DNA from 3 places in the Vibrio sp. 1249-1 genome. Region 3 is predicted to be linked to each of the others. Evidence: predicted binding sites of a transcription regulator. Region 3 holds the regulator's gene; each other region holds the start of a gene.
The links. Region 3 encodes CRP, which controls carbon source genes, mostly activating them, when cyclic AMP is high. Its sites were predicted from a motif close to TGTGANNNNNNTCACA; they were not measured.
Positions count from the first base shown of each region.

Region 1: a site for CRP is predicted at 2,454-2,469, ahead of udp (uridine phosphorylase). Genes of this name have one in related genera too.
Region 2: a site for CRP is predicted at 2,834-2,849, ahead of cytR (DNA-binding transcriptional regulator CytR). Genes of this name have one in related genera too.

Region 1 covers NZ_JAWOWJ010000002.1:18,183-25,432, forward strand. Annotated here, with positions in the region: gene R7Z50_RS03610 (zinc/cadmium/mercury/lead-transporting ATPase) at 1-2,250, shown strand, start outside; gene udp (uridine phosphorylase) at 2,565-3,323, shown strand; gene R7Z50_RS03620 (DUF1887 family protein) at 3,481-4,641, opposite strand; gene R7Z50_RS03625 (methyl-accepting chemotaxis protein) at 4,805-6,796, opposite strand; gene hinT (purine nucleoside phosphoramidase) at 7,066-7,250, shown strand, end outside.
Region 2 covers NZ_JAWOWJ010000012.1:27,189-34,438, reverse strand. Annotated here, with positions in the region: gene rpmE (50S ribosomal protein L31) at 77-298, opposite strand; gene priA (primosomal protein N') at 595-2,799, shown strand; gene cytR (DNA-binding transcriptional regulator CytR) at 3,103-4,131, shown strand; gene ftsN (cell division protein FtsN) at 4,357-4,905, shown strand; gene hslV (ATP-dependent protease subunit HslV) at 5,021-5,572, shown strand; gene hslU (HslU--HslV peptidase ATPase subunit) at 5,596-6,927, shown strand.
Region 3 covers NZ_JAWOWJ010000023.1:12,929-20,178, forward strand. Annotated here, with positions in the region: gene R7Z50_RS22750 (ABC transporter ATP-binding protein) at 1-1,155, shown strand, start outside; gene R7Z50_RS22755 (TIGR02444 family protein) at 1,152-1,640, shown strand; gene R7Z50_RS22760 (hydrolase) at 1,728-2,735, shown strand; gene R7Z50_RS22765 (YheU family protein) at 2,769-2,981, shown strand; gene R7Z50_RS22770 (phosphoribulokinase) at 3,107-3,976, shown strand; gene crp (cAMP-activated global transcriptional regulator CRP) at 4,217-4,849, shown strand; gene R7Z50_RS22780 (DUF1338 domain-containing protein) at 4,986-5,777, opposite strand; gene astD (succinylglutamate-semialdehyde dehydrogenase) at 6,026-7,250, opposite strand, start outside.

The sequences.
Region 1 (7,250 bases), on a different contig from region 3:
GGTGCAAGCGAGTCATGCTGTGCGCCAGTAAAATCTTCGCTCAATATCTCTCAGGCCAGTGTTGATGTTTCTGAAAGCTCTTGCTGTAGTGGAGGAGGCTGCAGCGTTGACACAGGCGAGGAAGACGATCCCACAAGGGAGAGTAATTCCTCCGTTCGGAACGCTTGGCTTGTGTCAGGTATGGATTGCCCATCTTGTGCGCAAAAGCTTGAGAAAGCCATTACGTCTTTACAAGGCGTCAGCCAAGCCAAGGTTTTGTTTGCAACAGAAAAACTGGTCGTCGATTTTGATGATCGAGAGCTGATAGCTACGATAGAGCAGACAGCCCAAAAAACGGGTTTTCCGCTCTCTTCACTGGATGCTCCAAAACCAAGCACTACAAAGAAAGGCTGGCTTGGCGTCATAAGAGACAACATCCAAATTCTCTCGATTGCTAGTGCAATGGCTACTGCGGCAGTAATTTCTAAGATCGACCCTCAAATAAGCGCTTGGTTATTCACTTTGACGTGTTTACTTGGTTTATACCCAATCGCGCTCAAAGCATTTAAGTTGGCGCGTAGCGGTACGCCTTTTGCGATTGAAACGTTAATGAGTGTAGCGGCGCTCGGCGCTTTATATTTAGGTGAAACCGCCGAAGCCGCAATGGTGTTATTGCTTTTCCTTATTGGTGAAAAGTTAGAAGCATATGCATCATCTCGCGCGCGAAGCGGTGTCCAGGCGTTAATGGACTTAGTCCCAGAAAATTCAATTTTAATTATTGATGGTGAACGCAAAGAAGTACCAGCTGCGCAGCTTAAACCAGGGGATATCATAGAAGTCGCACCCGGAGGTCGTTTGCCTGCCGACGGTGTTTTGCAAGATGCGCTTGCGAGTTTTGACGAAAGTGCGTTAACGGGAGAATCTGTTCCCGTTGAACATCAAACCGGTGGCAAAGTGATGGCCGGGGCTGTGGTTGTCGATAAAGTGGTTCGTTTACAGGTGACTTCCCGTCAGGGCGAGAATGCGATAGATCGAATTCTTCATTTGATTGAAGAAGCAGAATCCCGTAAGGCACCATTAGAACGCTTTCTTGATAAATTTAGCCGTTGGTATACGCCACTAATGATGTTGGTGTCTCTGATGGTTATCGTTACTCCGCCATTACTATTTGCCCAACCGTGGGAAACGTGGATCTATCGAGGACTCGCCCTGCTGTTGATTGCTTGTCCATGTGCATTAGTCATTTCAACGCCTGCGGCGATCACTTCTGGCTTGGCGGCAGCGGCTAAGCGGGGCGCATTGATCAAAGGTGGAGCGGCGCTTGAGTTGCTTGGCAAGGTTGAGTCTGTCGCATTTGATAAAACTGGGACACTGACGCAAGGTAAACCAGAAGTGACCGACGTCTTTGCTTTTGATATGGATGAAGACAAGTTACTTAGCCTAACTGCGTCAATCGAGATTGGTTCAAGTCATCCTCTAGCGGTTTCTTTGGTTACCAAAGTGCAAGAGCAGGGGCTTACTATTCCTGAAGCGTTGGATAAAACCGCGCAAGTAGGCTCTGGTGTCACAGGTTACGTCGATGGAAAAATGGTCCAAGTGGTCACGCCTTCAAAGGCAGACTTTCCACTTTCTCAACAAGCCAAAGAGCAAGTGGTTACGTTGGAACAACAAGGTAAAACGGTTGTCATTGTGCGTTTCGATGACGAGGTCATTGGCGTGATCGCATGGCAAGATACATTGCGCTCAGATGCCCAGCAAGCCATCGCAATGTTGAAGGAACTTGGGGTCACGTCGGTGATGCTAACGGGTGACAACCCGAGAAGTGCAGAAGCAATGGCAAATAGAATAGGCTTGGATTATAAAGCGAGTTTGTTACCTGCAGACAAGGTGCATTACGTCGAGAAGCTATCACAACAACATACCGTTGCGATGGTGGGAGACGGTATCAATGATGCTCCAGCCATGAAAGCTTCGAGCATTGGTATTGCGATGGGAGGCGGTACGGATGTTGCGCTCGAGACTGCTGATGCGGCGTTAACACACAACCGGTTGATTGAGCTACCTGCCATGATAGAACTGTCGCGTGCGACGCTAAGTAACATTCGTCAGAATGTCGCGTTAGCGCTAGGTTTGAAAGGTGTATTCTTAGTGACAAGTTTACTTGGGGTTACTGGGTTGTGGGTTGCAGTATTAGCTGACAGTGGTGCAACAGCACTGGTGACATTGAATGCGTTGAGATTACTTCGTTTTGAGTCCAAACAGATCAAATAACTGACCTAACCAATGATCCCACTCATTAATAGCCCGAGGCATTCGTGTATCGGGCTTTTTTTAACCGTATTCACCTGATGCGATCAGACGTTTTTCTCGTCCTTGAAATCACGCATTGCTATGCAACAAAATGATTTAACGCCCCTTAAAGTGTGATCAATACCAGTTTTGTTTGAAATTTCATTTTCATTACATTTTGTCATTGTGATTGTGATCACTCTATGTTGGTGAAAGGTTCGCTACAGTGCATCTGTACCCAATAACTGATTAATGAGCTTATTGTTCATAAAATAAGCCACAATAAGGAGCGACTTATGTCTCAAGCTGTATTCCATTTAGGTGTTACTGAAGCTGATCTTAATGGTGCGACTCTAGCGATCATTCCTGGTGACCCAGCGCGTGTTCAAAAAATCGCAGAACAAATGGAAAATCCAGTATTTCTAGCAAGCCATCGTGAATACACGCTATACCGTGCAGAGCTAGACGGTAAACCTGTTGTGGTTTGTTCTACAGGTATTGGTGGTCCTTCTACCTCTATCGCAGTTGAGGAATTGGCACAGCTTGGTGTTCGCACTTTCCTACGTGTTGGTACAACGGGTGCAATTCAACCGCATGTAAACGTGGGTGACATGATCGTAACGACGGGGTCAGTTCGTCTTGACGGTGCGAGCCTACACTTTGCTCCTATGGAATTCCCAGCAGTTGCTGACTTTGAAGTAGCAACCGCAATGAAAGCAGCGGTAGAAGAGTCTGGCGCTACAGTTCACATGGGTGTGACTGCATCAAGCGACACGTTCTACCCTGGTCAAGAACGTTACGATACGTTCTCTGGTCGTGTTGTTAAGCGTTTCCAAGGCTCTATGCAAGAATGGCAAGACATGGGCGTACTTAACTTCGAGATGGAGTCTGCAACACTGCTAACAATGTGTGCGAGCTCTGGTTTAAAAGCGGGTTGTGTGGCTGGTGTTATCATCAACCGTACACAAAAAGAGATTCCAGATCATTCAACTCTGAAAGAAACGGAAGCGCGTTCAATTAAAGTGGTTGTAGAAGCAGCGCGTAAAATGCTTTAAGCCGCTATAGTTGGCATTTAAACAAACAGAAAAAACCAGAGGCTAACCTTTGGTTTTTTTCTACTTATAGAAATGCGTACAGCTAAAATTTAGGTATAAAAAAAGCAGCATTAATGCTGCTTTTTATCGTTGTGAACTTTAGCTTTTCTTAATGGCACTATATCTCGTCTGAACCGCCCGCGTCTTTAAACCAAGCCGTTAAGTGCGTTCTTAAATCTTTAAGCTCATCAGGGCCAATCAGGGCTAGCCCTAAGTCTTCAGCACGAGTAATGTCATTGTGACGAAGAGGACGGAAGCTCACCAACATTGCGCGCGCTTGTAAGCCACCTAATAGATCGCGAAGCGATTCTAACTTATATAAAGTATCGTCGCCGTCATCTCTCATGCCTTTGGTTTTGCATTCGATGATGTGCAGCTTGTTGTTTACAACTGTTGCGACATCTAACTCATTGCGTACTTCACTTTCACCAAGTTTGCGATAAACCTGAACATTTAACGATCGATCTTGGATCGTCGGCATGGTGTCTTGGATTTGCTTCACGGTGCTGTGAACCAAAGTTTCTAACCACTCACCGTTTGAAAAGCGTCGAGCATCTTCATCTGCAAACGTTAAAACGCCATTCTCATAGGTGGCGATTTCTGCTTCTACTAAATCTGAAAGCAACATGTTGAGCTCACGGTAGCCCTGCTGTTTTTCGGAGAGCTCGACATCAAGCTTTTGTTCTTTGCGGCATGTGGTTGCAAGGTAGTTAAGTGTTGCTAGACCTGGCCCAAGCTCAAGCGCATTTGAGGCCCATCGTTCACCAAGTTCATACAATTTTTTATCAAGAAGAGGTGGTAAATCAACGTGGTGAAACTCGCCGCGTGCACCAAAGATAGTGAGGTAATCTGCAATCGTAATGTGATCTTCGACTTGGGTATCTTCTTTGCCATCAGGGTATAACCAACAAAGCTTATCGCTACTAGGCTCAACCACAAAAATTGGCCAGCGATAGGTACGGAAAACTTCGTACACCGACAACAAGCGATGACGAAGACCACAGCTCGCGTTCAATTTTACATCTTCGCCGCGTTCATGGAGATCTTTTGCCAGTTTTTGAATTGCTTGTTTGATCAGAGATGTATTAACAGCGGATGGAATTTCAAAAAATTCAGAAGTAATTTCTCGTTGATCTAAAACGGCACTCAGTCGGTCAAATATATCTAACTGGCTCTTGTCTCCGATGAAGACGATATGTGTGCTTAGCGTACGATTATCTAATAGAGGAGTGACCAATCTCACTGGGTCTTGGTCGATAATACCAACATGAACAGCCATAGATTTTCCTTTTTATGAGGCCGCTCGAAAAGAGTTGTGCAAGGGGATGAGCTGGCCTTATTAATCATATGTAGACATGGCCGACAAAAAACAAGGGCGACTTAACAAAAAGTCGCCCTTATACAGTTGATTGCACTAATTAATGCTCTTAATTATAAAGTATTTATAACTTAAATCGGTGGACCAATTCATTTTGCTGATGAGCCAAGTGGGTCAGTGATTCACTGGTTTGTGCGATATTCGACATGGCTTGGAAACTTTCATCGGCGATGCTGTTGATATCTTCGATGCTGCGAGCAATGTCTGTTGATGTTTCACTTTGCTCTGCTGCTGCTTGTGAAATGTGCGTACTCATTTGGCTGATTTCGATGATTAGCGCCTGGATCTCTTCCATTGAGCTGTTCGCTTTTGACGCTTGCTCAACCGACATCTCCATATCGCTCATACAGCTTTGTATGACTTGGTTTGCCGATTGTGAGCTAGATTGCAGATTACTGATCATAGATTCAATTTCAGTGGTTGATTGAGTCGTTCTTGATGCGAGTACTCGTACTTCATCTGCCACTACCGCGAAGCCGCGACCTTGTTCACCAGCGCGAGCCGCTTCAATTGCCGCGTTCAATGCCAGTAGGTTGGTTTGCTCCGCAATGTTGCGGATCACATCAAGGATAGACCCAATTTGACCACTCATCTTTTGTAGCTCAGAAACTGCGGAGACCGATTCGTTCAAACGTGTTTCTAGTTGATTAATGGTTGAGATGTTACTGCTCATAACATTTCTGCCTTCTTCAGAGGCAGATTCGACGCGTTGCACCATTTCTAGCGAGCCTTGCGCACTTTGCGCGACTTCCTGCACTGAATGGGACATTTCTGTCATCGCGGTAGCGACGTTTGCCGTTTGTTCGCGTTGAGAGCTCAATTTAATTTGTGCTTGCGAAGAGGTGCGTTCGTTGGTTGTCGCGGTTGACGATAGGTTTTCTGACGCTTCGTTGAGTTTCACCAAGATCTCGTGAAGGTTGTCGGCGAGTGAGTTAATGTGTCCACTCACACGGCTGAATTCGTTGTTATAGCGAATGTCGATACGCTGTGTCATATCACCTTCAGTCAGGCTTTCTAACACTTTTAGAATACGAGTCAACGGTTCGCGAACGCTTTGTGCGATGTGGTAGCCAATCGCTGTCGCGAGTAAAACGACAATAACGCCAATGATGATGGCTTTCGTTACACCCGCCGAATATATGTCACCTGCGTCTGCCAATGATTCATTGAGCTTATCTGTTGCGGTTGTCGTGAATTGCTCAAGAATCGCCATGGTTGAATCCACTTTATTTGCTAGGTTGGCGATATTGTTATACAAAGCGGCGCGAGCATTGAGGTAATTATTATGTTGGTCTAGCACACCGCCACGCATACCAACGTCACGAGTAAATTGCTCTACAGATTCGCCAAAAGCTTTTTCTAGCTCAGGAAGCTGAGTCACCAACCCGCGGAATGCGTAATTCAAGTGCGTTACTGCTTTGCGGTTTTTAGCTACGGCTTGCGTAACAAACTCAGGGTTGGAACTGGCGAGGGCATCAGAGGTAATTACTTCGGCATCTTTTAACTTGATAAAGTAGCTCTTTGCCATGACTTTGACAGAAATGCTGGTTTGATCTGCCACATATTCTTTAAGACCAACCGACAGTTCGGTATTCAGTTTTTGGAAGCGGCGTGAGGATTTTTGCACTTCTTCTTGAGCCGCGAACATTGCTTCGTAGTTGTCCATGGCCTCTAGAGCTTCTGTAAAATAGCTCTGCTCTAACGTTTTTAACTCTGAAAACGGTTCGGCAAGAGAAGGGTAGATTTGGCTTGCGGTTTTCAGTTGAGCCAATGTGGATTCGAAGCGCTGTTGAGATCTAGCAAATTCCTGACGCATTTCATCCATGCGTTGTTTATTCTCTGTCGTCAGGAAGTCTTTAAATGATTTGTCGGCAGAAAGCAGCTCAACACTGGTTTGATTAGATAACGATACCAACGGTAGGGATGATTTAGAAACCGTGCCAAATTTTCCGTGAATATCACTCATTCCTCCCATCATAATGGCAATTGTGACGGCAAATAGGATGATGATCAGTGCAAAGCCGGCATACATCCTTTTAATAACTGAACCTCGCATAAGTGAGCTTCCTCTCCCAAAAATAGACAAGCTACCCAAGTATTTTTGAATTTACTTGGGTATAAAAATAATAATTGTCTTAAAAAAGTAACAAAATTCATTGGATTGTATTCAGTTTGTGATGCGCATTTTATGACGCACACGACAAAAAAAGCTTCGTTAATTAGCATTTGATTAATAATGTTAAGTGAACACTGTTTTTATTGAGCTCCGCTTTTGGTTGGCGCATACTAATTGGGGTCTAATTACGTTTATAAAATGGAGTCCTCATGGCGGAAGAAACGATCTTTAGTAAAATTATTCGCAAGGAAATCCCTGCCGATATCCTTTATCAAGATGATTTGGTGACTGCGTTTCGCGACATTAACCCTCGCACACCAAGCCATATTCTCATTATTCCGAATAAACTGATCCCAACAACGAATGATGTAGAAGCTGAAGATGAAGCAATGAT
Region 2 (7,250 bases), on a different contig from region 3:
TTCGCTTGGTAGCCATTAAAACAAAAAGGACGCCGAAGCGTCCTTTTCTAAACTGTAATCGTAATAGCGGCTGCTATTATTTCTTACCGCTTGATAGTGCACCGAAACGCTTGTTGAAGCGATCAACACGGCCGCCTGTATCAACGATACGTTGCTTACCAGTGTAGAATGGGTGACACTTGTCACATACGTCTAGGTGGATAGACTCTTTACCTAGAGTAGAGTTGAACTCAAAAGAGTTGCCGCAAGAACAAGTCGCTTTTACTGCTTTGTATTCTGGGTGGATACCAGCTTTCATGGGATAACCTCAATAGTAGGCCGTGTCGCTATACGAATCTAAGCCGCACACCACACGCAATTAATAATAAAATGGGATACCGCATCAACTAATTGCCGAAGCCATATCTCAAGGCGCGATATAGTAAAGAATCACATTGCTCGGATCAACACATTTGGCAACTTTTTCGCCACTTTTTTAGCCAGACTAATCATAGAGGCACGATTCACGCTGAATCGCATTGCTTTACTCGAATTTCCATACCGATTTTAATAGACTCTCATTTCCTTTCCCTCTTTTTTAATAGCTAAGAATTTATGCGTCCAACCATTGCTAGAGTGGCATTACCCGTTCCGCTCGACAAACAATTTGATTACGCCATTCCGGGGCACCTGTTTCCGATCATTGGTGGACGCGTTTCCGTACCTTTTGGACGCCAAACGTTAGTTGGCATCGTCACCGCGATGGTTAATCACTCGGACTTTCCCAAAGATCAACTCAAGCCAATCAAAGCAGTTCTTGATTCTCAGCCGATATGGTCTGAAAAGCTTTATTCGTTGCTGACTTGGTGCAGCCAGTTCTACCAATACCCACTTGGAGATACGCTACACAATGCGATGCCAGCAGCTCTACGTAAAGGAAAGCCTGCAGATTTTGCGACGCTACAAGAGTGGCAAATTACCGAATCCGGTAAAGACAAGCTGATGCAAGGGCTTGATCGTCGAGCAGTCAAACAACAGAAGGTCTTGCAAATGTTGGTTAACGGCGCTTTGCCTCACCAGGAATTTGTCGACCAAGAGATAGCCTCAACAGTACTAAAGTCTTTAGAAGAGAAAGGCTGGATTGAACGTATCGAGAAGAAGCCTGTAATCACCCAGTGGGGACAGCACGTTGAATGCGACGTCGAGAAGCCAAAGCTCAACCACGAACAAGCACTCGCTATTGCAAGTGTAAATAGCCAAACAGGCTTTGCTTGCTATTTATTAGAGGGAGTAACTGGCTCTGGTAAAACAGAAGTTTACTTAAACCTTATCAAGCCGGTCTTAGAGAAAGGTAAACAAGCCTTGGTTTTAGTACCAGAGATTGGCTTAACACCACAAACCATCAACCGCTTTAAACGCCGTTTTAATGTGCCAGTTGACGTCATCCACTCCGGGTTAAACGAGACGGAGCGTCTGAATGCGTGGCTTTCTGCACGCGACAAAGCGGCCGGAATCATTATCGGCACACGCTCTGCCCTACTCGCGCCTTTTGCTGATCTCGGGATTATCATTGTGGACGAGGAACATGACACCTCTTACAAACAGCAAGATAGCTTGCGTTATCATGCACGCGATGTTGCTGTAATGCGCGCTCATAAAGAACAAGTTCCGATTGTTCTGGGCTCAGCCACACCTGCACTGGAGACATTGCACAATGCCTTGTCAGGCAAGTATCACCATTTAACACTAACCCAACGAGCTGGCTCTGCCGTGCCAACCACCAATAAAGTGTTAGATGTAAAAGGTCAGTATTTAGAAAGTGGCTTATCTGCCCAACTGATTGCCGAGATGCGCAAGCATTTAAAAGCTGGCAATCAAGTAATGTTGTTTCTTAACCGCCGAGGCTTTTCGCCCGCTTTGATGTGCCATGAATGCGGTTGGATTGCAGAATGTAAACGCTGTGATGCGTACTATACGTTCCACCATTACAGCAACGAAATACGCTGCCATCACTGCGGCTCACAACAACCGGTGATTCATCAATGTCAGGGGTGTGGTTCAACCCAATTGGTTACCGTCGGCGTAGGAACGGAACAACTCGAACAACAATTGGCTCAGTTATTTCCAGAATACAACGCCATTCGCATCGACAGAGACAGCACACGTCGCAAAGGTAGTTTGGAAGATGCCCTTGAATCGATTCGTAAAGGTGAACATCAAATTCTGATTGGCACCCAAATGCTGGCTAAGGGGCACCATTTTCCAAATGTAACGCTCGTTGCTCTTTTGGATGTTGATGGCTCTCTCTATAGTAGTGACTTCCGCGCTTCCGAGCGACTAGCGCAGTTGTTTATTCAAGTCGCAGGTCGTGCCGGCCGCGCAAGTAAACCTGGCGAGGTTATCCTACAAACCCACCATCCTGAGCACAGCTTGCTGCAGGCCCTGCTTCAAAAAGACTATCGCCACTTTGCTATGACTGCTCTGGAAGAACGCAAATTGGCTCAGCTTCCGCCTTATAGTTTCTTGACTCTGTTTAAAGCAGAGGCGAACCAAAGTGAGGTAGTTGAAGACTTCCTGCGTCAGGTTCGCTTTACGTTAGAGTCACACCCTCTGTTCGATGATTCCTGCATGGTGTTAGGCCCTACTCCTTCACCTTTGGCCAAGCGGGCTGGTAAATACCGTTGGCAACTATTACTGCAAACTCAGCATCGTTCATTGATGCAAAAGTTATTAACCAGTGCCAAACCTGCTATTGAGTTGTTGCCAAATGCTAAGAAAGTACGCTGGAATTTAGACATAGAACCACAAGATCTCAGCTAGCAAACGTTTAACTATGTAATGAATTACCATTTAATGTGACCAGAATCACACCAAGATTACAATTTTTGTTAAACAGACCGTAACTTTCACTTTAGAAATGAATAGACTATCCAAATTAGAAAAGTCTAAAGTGACTTGTTTGCACAGGCTTAGATTAAAACAATGACTATTCCCACAAATTGATATCGCGGTGAAGAATCCATTTTCCCACTCGTTAACACGAACTGAGCGAAGAGCAAATACAGCTCTAACTCGGTTTGATTACTCTGATTTCAAACCGGAATAACGTCATCTTGGCAAAAAATAAATGAGAGGTTAAAAACTATGGCGACAATGAAGGATGTTGCCCAGCTTGCGGGAGTGTCTACGGCTACGGTATCTCGAGCCTTAATGAATCCAGAGAAAGTATCTTCTTCTACAAGAAAGAGAGTAGAAGATGCCGTACTTGAAGCGGGTTATTCTCCAAACTCATTAGCGCGTAACTTACGTAGAAACGAATCAAAAACCATTGTTACTATCGTTCCCGACATCTGTGATCCTTATTTTTCTGAAATTATTCGCGGTATTGAAGATGCAGCCATGGAACATGGCTATCTAGTCCTGCTGGGCGATAGCGGACAACAGAAGAAACGCGAAAGCTCTTTCGTTAACCTCGTATTTACTAAGCAGGCAGATGGAATGCTACTGCTTGGTACAGATCTACCATTCGATGTCAGTAAGCCAGAGCAAAAGAACTTACCTCCGATGGTAATGGCGTGTGAATTTGCGCCAGAGCTCGAGCTTCCGACAGTACATATTGATAACCTGACCTCAGCATTTGAAGCGGTGAATTACCTGACTCAATTAGGTCATAAACGCATTGCTCAAATCTCTGGACCAGATACAGCAATATTGTGTCAGTTCCGCCAGCAAGGCTACCAACAAGCCCTGCGCCGTGCCGGCATCAATAAAGATCCACAATATAGTGTCATTACTGAGTTCTCTTTTGATGGCGGAGCAAAAGCCGTTCGTAAACTGCTCGAATTGCCAGAACCACCAACGGCTATTTTCTGTCACTGTGACACAATGGCCATCGGCGCAATTCAAGAAGCGAAAAAGCTTGGCTTACGAGTACCGCAAGATCTCTCTGTTGTGGGCTTTGATGACATTAACTTCGCTCAGTACTGCGATCCACCGTTGACCACCATCTCTCAACCTCGCTATGAGATTGGTCGACAAGCGATGCTAATGATGCTCGAGATGTTAAAAGGCCACGACGTGCATTCAGGCTCGCGTCTGCTTGAAACTAATCTCGTCATTCGTGGAAGTGCAGCGCCACCACAGCGCCCTTAACCTAAAGATTAGGTATTCATCCCCAAAGCGGTGCTAAGGCGCCGCTTTTTTATTTACCCCTCCTGCTTTTTGTGTATCCCTGAATAAATGTAAGTGAGAACGGAAACACACTCTTACACTCGGGCGTTGTCGCGCTTTAGCTATCAAGATTCTATCAATAGGGTGTTTTCTCAACTCGTTCTGGATTAACATATTTGCAAGAATCCTTGATGACCAGAAATAACCGTGGCAAATAGAGATTATGTAAGACGGGGGCGAGGCGCCCCAAAAAAGTCGACAAAAAAACAGCCGCCGAGAAGAAAAAAACCTTGGCGCAGTGGCCTGCTCGCTATCTTGCTCGTGGGCGGTTTTGGCTATGGTCTTTACCTTTTGAGTAGCGACCCAGAACCTAAACAACCAGTTGTGAAGCAGCCAACAACCACTGTAAGCAAACCAAAGCCGAAAAAAGACTTGCCGCCACCACCAGAAGAAAAATGGGAATATGTTGAGTCACTACCGAAACGTGAAGTTGAAGTTGTGGCCAAAGAAATTGAAGTTTCTAAAATTCCTTACATCATGCAGTGTGGCGCGTACAAAACTCAGGCACAAGCCGAAGAGCGCAAGCTTGCAATCGCGTTCCAAGGGATGTCGAGCAAGATTCGTAAGAAAGAAGGCAGTTCATGGTATCGCGTGGTGCTAGGTCCGTATAAGTTCAAACGTGATGCAGAACGTGATCGTCATAAACTGCAACGCGCGAAAATCGAGCCGTGTGCGATTTGGAAAGAAAATCTTTAAACTCAGGCCCTAGGAGCTAAGATCCTAGGGCCTTTCTTTTTGCCCCCTTGAATCCCCATTTCTCCTCCCCCATATACTGAATTAAATCCAAAGAGAAATAATCAAGAGGTCGACTGTGACTACCATTGTATCTGTACGTCGAAATAATAAAGTCGTCATCGCGGGTGATGGCCAAGTATCTCTAGGCAATACCGTAATGAAAGGTAATGCGCGCAAAGTTCGCCGCCTATACAACAACCAAGTACTAGCGGGCTTTGCCGGCGGTACTGCGGATGCCTTCACCCTTTTTGAGCGCTTCGAAAGCAAACTGCAAATGCACCAAGGTCACCTAACCAAAGCGGCAGTTGAGCTAGCCAAAGACTGGCGTAGCGATCGTGCTCTGCGCAAGCTCGAAGCCTTACTTGCCGTTGCCGACGAAACCGCATCGTTAATCATTACCGGTAATGGTGATGTCGTACAGCCAGAACATGACCTGATTGCGATTGGCTCTGGTGGTGCTTACGCACAAGCTGCCGCAACCGCCCTACTAGAAAACACAGATCTAGATGCTCGTGAGATCGCGGAAAAAGCTCTCAATATCGCGGGTGATATTTGTGTCTTCACTAACCATCACCACACGGTAGAAGAGCTAGACTCAACAGTAGAGCCTGAAAAACCAACCGCGTAATCGTAACGAAGTAAGGAAAGAATATGTCTGAAATGACGCCTCGCGAAATCGTTCATGAATTGAACCGCCACATTATCGGTCAAGAAAAAGCCAAGCGTTCGGTTGCGATTGCACTTCGTAACCGCTGGCGCCGCATGCAGCTTGAAGAAAGCTTGCGTGCCGAAGTGACGCCAAAAAACATCTTGATGATTGGCCCTACTGGTGTTGGTAAGACTGAAATCGCACGACGCCTCGCAAAACTGGCAAATGCCCCTTTCATCAAAGTTGAAGCGACAAAATTCACCGAAGTGGGTTACGTTGGTAAAGAAGTTGAAACCATCATCCGTGACCTAACAGATGTCGCTGTGAAAATGACGCATCAACAAGCGATGGAGAAAGTGAAATTCCGAGCAGAAGAGCAAGCGGAAGAACGCATTCTTGATGCGCTACTGCCACCAGCACGTGATAGCTGGGGTCAAGCAGAGCAAACGGAAGAGTCTTCTCACACTCGCCAGATCTTCCGTAAGAAACTGCGTGAAGGCCAACTAGACGATAAAGAAATTGAAATCGACGTAGCCGCACCGCAGATGGGCGTAGAGATCATGGCGCCTCCTGGTATGGAAGAGATGACTAACCAGCTGCAAGGCATGTTCCAAAACCTGGCAGGCGACACTAAGAAAAAACGTAAGCTGAAAATCAAAGACGCAATGAAAGCGTTAGCGGAAGAAGAAGCGGCGAAACTGGTAAACCAAGAAGAGCTAAAAGAAGCAGCGATTTTCAACGTTGAAAACAACGGCATCGTATTTATCGATGAGATCGACAAAATCTGTAAACGCGGCGAGAGCTCAGGCCCAGACGTTTCACGCGAAGGTGTTCAGCGCGACCTACTTCCATTGATTGAAGGCAGCACGGTATCAACCAAGCACGGCATGGTAAAAACAGACCACATTCTGTTTGTTGCATCTGGTGCATTCCAAGTGGCAAAACCATCTGACTTGATCCCAGAATTGCAAGGTCGTCTACCAATTCGCGTTGAGCTAGAAGCACTAAGCAGCAACGACTTCAAACGCATTCTGACAGAACCAAAAGCCTCTCTAACAGAGCAGTACGTTGCGTTGATGAAAACGGAAGATGTGGACATCGAATTCACAGAAGACGGTATCACGCAAATCGCGGAAGCTGCATGGACGGTCAACGAAAGCACAGAAAACATCGGTGCTCGTCGCTTACACACCGTTATGGAACGCTTAATGGATGAAATCTCTTACGACGCAGCGGAGCAATCTGGCGCTAAATTCGTTATTGATTCCGCTTATGTGAAAGCACGCTTAGGCGACACAATTGAAGATGAAGATCTAAGCCGCTTTATTCTTTAATCGCAATCTATTTTACCAAAGCCCAGAACCTTGTTTCTGGGCTTTTTGTATAGAATGACGGCCACTGTGACAACACCTAAATCAAAAGTTCTCGTCATTCTAGCGAGCTCAAGTGAGACTAAGAATCTGCTAACAGCAGACGCCTATTCTTTCCAACTCACCTTAACCACGGCACTATTGGGACGATAGATTCTGAATCACCTCGTTCCTCGCTGTTCAGAATGACGGTTACTGTGACAACACCTAAATCAAAAAAGATCTCGTCATTCTAGCGAGCTCAAGCGAGACTAAGAATCTAGTAACAGCAGACGCCTATTCTTTCT
Region 3 (7,250 bases):
ATGTCGCACATGCAAAGCTACATCGACCGCTTCCGTTACAAAGCATCAAAAGCACGCCAAGCCCAAAGCCGTATCAAAGCTTTGGAGCGCATGGAAAAAGTACTGCCAGCTCAATTCGATAACCCATTTAGCTTTCAATTCCGTGAGCCAGCTGCGCTGCCAAACCCAATCATGATGATGGATGAAGTATCTGCAGGTTACGGTGACAACCTCATCTTAGAGAAGATCCGCTTGAACTTGGTTCCTGGCAGTCGTATTGGTCTACTCGGCCGTAATGGTGCGGGTAAATCGACCTTAATCAAGCTGCTCTCTGGTGAACTTAACGCGCAAGGTGGTGACCTAACTTACTCACAAGGCGTGAAAATTGGTTACTTCGCTCAGCACCAGTTAGAAACGCTTCATCCTGAAGAAACGCCGCTGCAACACATGATGCAAATCGCACCCGATCAAACCGAACAGCAGCTACGTGATTACCTAGGTAGCTTTGGCTTCCAAGGTGACAAAGCACTAGAAAAAGTTGCGCCGTTTTCTGGTGGCGAAAAAGCCCGTTTGGTATTGGCTTTAATTGTGTGGCAAAAGCCAAACCTGTTGCTACTTGATGAACCGACCAACCACTTAGACTTGGACATGCGCCAAGCACTTACGATGGCACTGCAAACATTCGAAGGTGCGATGGTGATTGTTTCGCACGACCGCTATTTACTGCGCGCTACGACCGATGACTTGTATTTAGTGCATGATCGACAAGTTGCTCCGTTCGACGGTGATTTAAATGACTATTATAAATGGTTAACCGAACAACAAAGAGCGGAACGCAAAGAAGCGCAGGCTGCGCAGCCAAGCAAAGATACGGCCAACAGCGCAGCTGCGAAGAAAGAGCAAAAACGTCGCGATGCAGAGTTTCGAAAACAGACAGCGCCAATTCGCAAAACGCTGACACAACTAGAAAATAAAATGGATAAGTTAGGTGCTGCACTGGCCGAAGCTGAAGAACAATTGGCGGACAACTCACTGTATGCGGCCGAAAATAAAGCTAAACTTAACCAAGTGCTGGCACTTCAAGCTTCCAGTAAAGCTGAGCTCGAAGAAATTGAAATGGAATGGATGTCTGCTCAAGAAACGTTGGAGCAGATGGAGCTAGAGTTTAATCAATGAGTAATCAACACGCTGAATACACACTCACCCTAGAACACCTTTGGCAGTTTAGTCTGCAATTTTATGGTGTGCGAGAAGTGAAAGAGGCGTGTTTATCATTACAGAACAACTACCACGGTAACGTGAACCTACTCCTGCTGCTCAGATGGCTCGATGAGCAGCAACTCATTTTCCAAGAAAAAGACTGGCCCTTGGTGCAAGACTGTCTAGGTAGGAGCGAAACTTTACTTCACTCCTTTCGCGACCTTCGTCGCCACCTTAAGTCTCAAGTCAATGACGCTTTGTATCGTGAGACCTTGCAGTTTGAGCTGCAACTAGAAAAGCAGCAACAAGCGGATTTGGTGGACTGCATTAACTCACTTGCACTACTCAAAAATGATGGTGACCCACTGACGTTGAGATACTGTCGTCAACTCGGTGGGGAGCATTTGCAGCAAGCCTTTGCTATGCCGGTGCCAAACATTCAACCACCAAAACGCCCATAAATCTGTAGAATACCTATAATCTTTATAAAGGATTATATTAATAAGTTCTTCAACGGACACCGAAGGACCGCATAAGAGCAGTTAGGTATGACACAATTTTTCGCAGCCGCCGGGATCAAAAACCCGCATCTCCAAACGCTTTTGCCGCGTTTTATTCGCAAAAAAGCGTTGTTTACGCCGATTTGGCAAACCCTCGATACATCCGATGGCGACTTTCTCGATCTCGCGTGGAGCGAGGACCCAACCCAAGAGCCTGCACAAAAAAAGCCGATTTTTGTTTTATTTCATGGGTTAGAGGGGTGCTTCTATAGCCCTTATGCCAATGGGCTAATGAATGCATTTGCTCAATCTGGATGGCTGTCGGTGATGATGCATTTTCGTGGCTGCAGCGGTAAACCAAACAAAAAAGCACGAGCTTATCACTCGGGAGAAGTGACGGATGCTCGTTACTTCCTAGAGCACCTTGAACAACGTTTTCCTGATAATCCCAAAGTTGCAGTTGGTATTTCTCTTGGCGGTAACATGTTGGCGAATTATTTAGCCCAATATAAAGACCACCCTATTTTGAATGCAGCGACTATTATCTCAGCGCCTTTAGACCTAGCGGCGTGTGCGAACCGTATAGAACAAGGCTTTTCAAAAGTGTATCGCCGTTACCTGCTTTCTTCACTGAAACGTAACGCGTTACAAAAGCATCATCTACTGCATGGTGAGCTTGCGCTGTCCTACAACTCAATAAAACGTGTCACACGGCTGTATGAATTCGATGATTTGATCACGGCACCACTGCACGGTTTTAAAGACGCACAAGATTATTACGATCAATGTTCTGGCTTAAGTAAATTACAACAGATCACGCTACCGACACTGATCATTCACGCCAAAGACGATCCATTCATGACCGACGATGTGATCCCGAAATTTGTTCTGCCAGATAACATTGATTACCGTCTCTTTGAACACGGTGGCCATGTTGGTTTCCTGACAGGAACGGCGTTAAAACCTAAGTTTTGGTTGGAGGAAGCGCTGCCCGCGTATTACGAAAGTATCGCCGCAGATTACCTTTCTGCTGTATCCAAGCAACGAACGCAGTAAACTAGCCGCTCATCATAAAAGTTAGAGGTATTTATGATCATTCCATGGCAAGACATTGCGCCGGAAACATTGGAAAACTTAATTCGTGAATTCGTCTTACGCGAAGGAACGGATTACGGAACCGTCGAGGTTTCTTTGCAAGACAAAATTGATCAAGTTAAAGCTCAATTGGAAAAAGGTGAAGCGGTTATCGTGTTCTCTGAGCTACACGAAACCGTCGATATTCAGCATAAAACAAAATTTTAGACCCTTCACATTTTACCGTATCCCACTCGATGACAAGGTATTGTTACGTGCTATAGTGGGATATCGACCGTGCAGTAGTAACTCTACTGCACATTACAGGTAAGTAATTTTCGACAAGGTTTGTCATGTCAGCTAAACACCCAATTATTGCGGTTACTGGTTCGTCCGGTGCCGGCACGACCACTACATCTGAAGCCTTCCGTAAAATGTTCAATATGATGAACGTTAAACCCGCATGGGTTGAAGGCGATAGCTTCCATCGCTTTACTCGCCCAGAAATGGACATCGAAATTCGCAAAGCCCGCGAGCAAGGTCGACACATTAGCTACTTTGGCCCACAAGCTAATGACTTCCCGGGATTAGAAGAGTTTTTCCGTAAGTTCGGGCATGACGGCACTGGCAGCGTGCGCCGTTATCTGCACACGTTTGACGAAGCGGTTCCCTACAATCAAATGCCAGGCACGTTTACACCGTGGCAAGACTTACCCGAAAACAGCGACGTGCTGTTTTATGAAGGGTTACATGGTGGCGTGGTCGATGGCGATGTTAATGTTGCTCAACATGTGGATTTCTTAATTGGCATGGTGCCGATTGTGAACTTAGAGTGGATCCAAAAATTCGTACGTGACACTCGCGATCGCGGCCATTCGCGTGAAGCGGTAATGGACTCAATCGTGCGATCCATGGACGATTACCTCAACTATATCACTCCGCAGTTTTCTCGTACTCACATCAACTTCCAGCGCGTACCGACCGTTGATACTTCCAACCCACTTAATGCAAAAGGCATCCCTAGTTTGGATGAGAGTTTTGTGGTGATTCGCCTACGCGGTATCAAGAATGTCGACTTCCCATATCTGCTGGCCATGATTGATGGCTCATTCATGTCACGCCACAACACGATTGTCGTACCCGGCGGTAAGATGAGCTTTGCAATGGAGCTCATAGTTCGGCCTATCCTACAACAGCTCATCGAAACAGGGAAAATTGGCTAAAAACCTGCCTGCGAAGATGTTTACTTTTCATACCGTGATCATGTGCACAGTTTTGCTTACAAAATCTCAATCATGGCACGATTAAAATCAAGAAATCGTTTTCGAAAAAGGATACTATTTCTTACCGAAACACAAGAGAGCTTGCAGCATATAAAAAGTGCTCTTATTCTAGTAGGCCTAATTCAGGCTTAGCTAAAATATGGATAGCGCAAGCGTACCCTGCAGAGGAAGTGAGATATTATGGTTCTAGGTAAACCTCAAACCGACCCAACATTAGAGTGGTTTCTTTCACACTGTCATATTCATAAGTACCCTTCAAAGAGCACGCTAATTCACGCGGGCGAAAAGGCAGAAACTTTGTACTACATCGTTAAAGGTTCTGTTGCGGTTCTTATCAAAGACGAAGAAGGTAAGGAGATGATCCTTTCTTACCTAAACCAAGGAGACTTTATTGGTGAACTTGGTCTATTCGAGGAAGACCAAGAGCGTACAGCTTGGGTTCGTGCTAAATCTCCTTGTGAAGTTGCTGAAATTTCTTTCAAGAAGTTCCGTCAGCTTATCCAAGTAAACCCAGACATCCTAATGCGCCTTTCTGCGCAGATGGCTCGTCGTCTTCAAGTAACTAGCCAAAAAGTAGGTGACCTGGCGTTCCTAGACGTAACTGGTCGTATCGCTCAGACGCTTCTGAACCTTGCAAAACAACCAGACGCAATGACTCACCCAGACGGCATGCAAATCAAGATCACTCGTCAAGAAATCGGTCAAATTGTTGGCTGTTCTCGTGAGACAGTGGGTCGTATCTTGAAGATGCTAGAAGAGCAGAACCTAATCTCTGCTCACGGTAAAACCATCGTGGTTTACGGTACTCGTTAATCTCGAACTAGAGTGACACGAACAAAATTATAAAAGCCACCAATGGCAACATTGGTGGCTTTTTATTTACTCATGACCAAATGAGATAGGGTGCAGCGAACACTAATGAGTAAGCTTAACAGGTTAACCCTAAAACTTAGCCATTCGTACTTTCAAAGATTTTGTCAGCTGAAGCGGCCACGAAACCTGGGTACAAATCACCATTTTCCATCGGATAGCGCTTAGCAAATTCATAAAACCCGCCAGGGATAATTTCAGTGCCTTCGCTAAAACGAACCGCTACTTTATCTGCCATGGTCGATGACTGCTCTAGCAACACCTCAGGAGTGCCCTTCACTTCACCACCATTTTCATTAATGGTAAACCCAGCGGTACGCAGATGATCGTTTACCTGCTTCACTTCTTCATATTCATTGAGTTGGTTAACGCTCACCGTGAAGTGGTTTGCTCCGTAACCATGCGCCGCAAGCCAAGATGCGTACTCACTTTCTTTAGCCAACGTTTGGTAATCAGCAAAGCTTAAATCCCACAAGCGTCCACCATGTAAGAATGCGCTATCGTTCAGCTTGTCAGCATCGACTTGTGCCACCAAATTTTTCACAATCTCTTGTAGCTCAGGCGAGCACTCTTCAACTTTTAGCTCACTAATAAATACTTTAGGTTGCTTCGGATCTGGGTGCTCATAGTGCTTAGCAACCAGCTTTTTGCTTTCGAAAACGTAATCACCACACGCCTTGTAACCAATAGCTACAAATGGCTTAGCTAGAGTTTCAATATCAAGAGGCGCGATATTGAAGGTACGTAAAGCTATATGATCATTAATCAGAGGCTCATCTTCTTGAAGCAGCTGATGCACTTTAGCCGCCGAAGGGCAAAGACGTTGAATGTAATCTTGCCATAGCGATTCAAATAACACATCGGGCGTCATAACGACTCCTTGTTACGAGATGTAGAGTTTAAAGGTAAGCGGAAGTTGGCTGCTCGTTCACAACAAAAGTTGTCCAGAATAATGAACGAGCAACCATCAACCTGTGACGGTAAATGCCAGTCAGTCAACACGCTTTTCCGAGTCTTTGCTCACTTTTCGTGTTCTGCCAACGATCACTACAACCCATACCTAAATGATGCGCCGGCAAGGTGAGCCGCAATGCATAGTTGCGACTCTATAATTAAAACTTATAGCGCTACACCTGGACTCAATGTTGCAGGCAAGACAGTTTCTTGACCTTCCATTGATGCCATTGGGTACGCACAGTAATCTGCTGCGTAGTAAGCGCTTGGGCGCAAGTTACCCGACGCCCCCGGACCACCAAATGGCGCATCACCGCTTGCACCAGTGAGCTGGCGGTTACGGTTCACGATACCTGCACGAATGTGGTCAACGAAGTATTCCCATTCTTGGTCGTCGGTTGAAACCAAACCAGCAGATAAGCCAAAGCGCGTATCGTTTGCTAGCGCCACGGCTTTGTCTAATCCTTCGTAGCGCACCACTTGCAGAAGTGGGCCGAAGTACTCTTCATCTGGTAACTCAGCAATGTTCGTTACATCAATGATGCCAGGAGAAACAAACGCCGCCTCTCCTGCTTTCGCTTCAATCAAGCTTTCACCGCCAAGAGACTGTAGATTGGCTTGGGCATCAAGAATAAACTTGGCTGCCGCGACCGAAATTTGCGGTCCCATAAATGGCGCAGGTTCTGCAAATGGTTGGTCTACGCGAATATTGCGTGTCGCTTCAACGAGCTTGGTGATAAGCGCATCGCCTTTTTCACCCAATGGCACATACAAACGACGAGCACACGTACAACGCTGCCCAGCACTGATAAACGCTGACTGGATGATGGTGTAAACCGTGGCATCCAAATCACCATATTTATCAGAGATCACCATCGGGTTATTACCACCCATTTCTAGTGCGAGCATCTTGCCCGGTTGACCCGCAAATTGACGGTGTAATACATGTCCCGTATTCGCGCTACCCGTAAACAGTACGCCATCAATGCCTTTTGCGTCAGCTAGGGCGATACCAGTTTCTTTCGCGCCTTGAACAAGGTTAATCACGCCTTTCGGCAGACCGGCTTCTTCCCATAGCTTCATTGCCAGTTCACCCGTCCATGGCGTTTGCTCAGACGGTTTGAAGACTACCGTGTTACCAGCCAGTAGCGCAGGCACAATGTGACCATTTGGTAGGTGGCCTGGGAAGTTGTAAGGACCAAACACCGCCATCACGCCCAATGGGCGGTGGCGCAATACGATTTGGTTGCCTGCTGCTTCACGGCTCGCCTCACCAGTACGGTCATGATAAGCGCGAATCGAAATGGCAATTTTACCTGCCATGGCTGCTGCTTCAGTGCGCGTTTCCCAAATCGGCTTACCAGTTTCTTTGGCAATCACTTCGGCGATT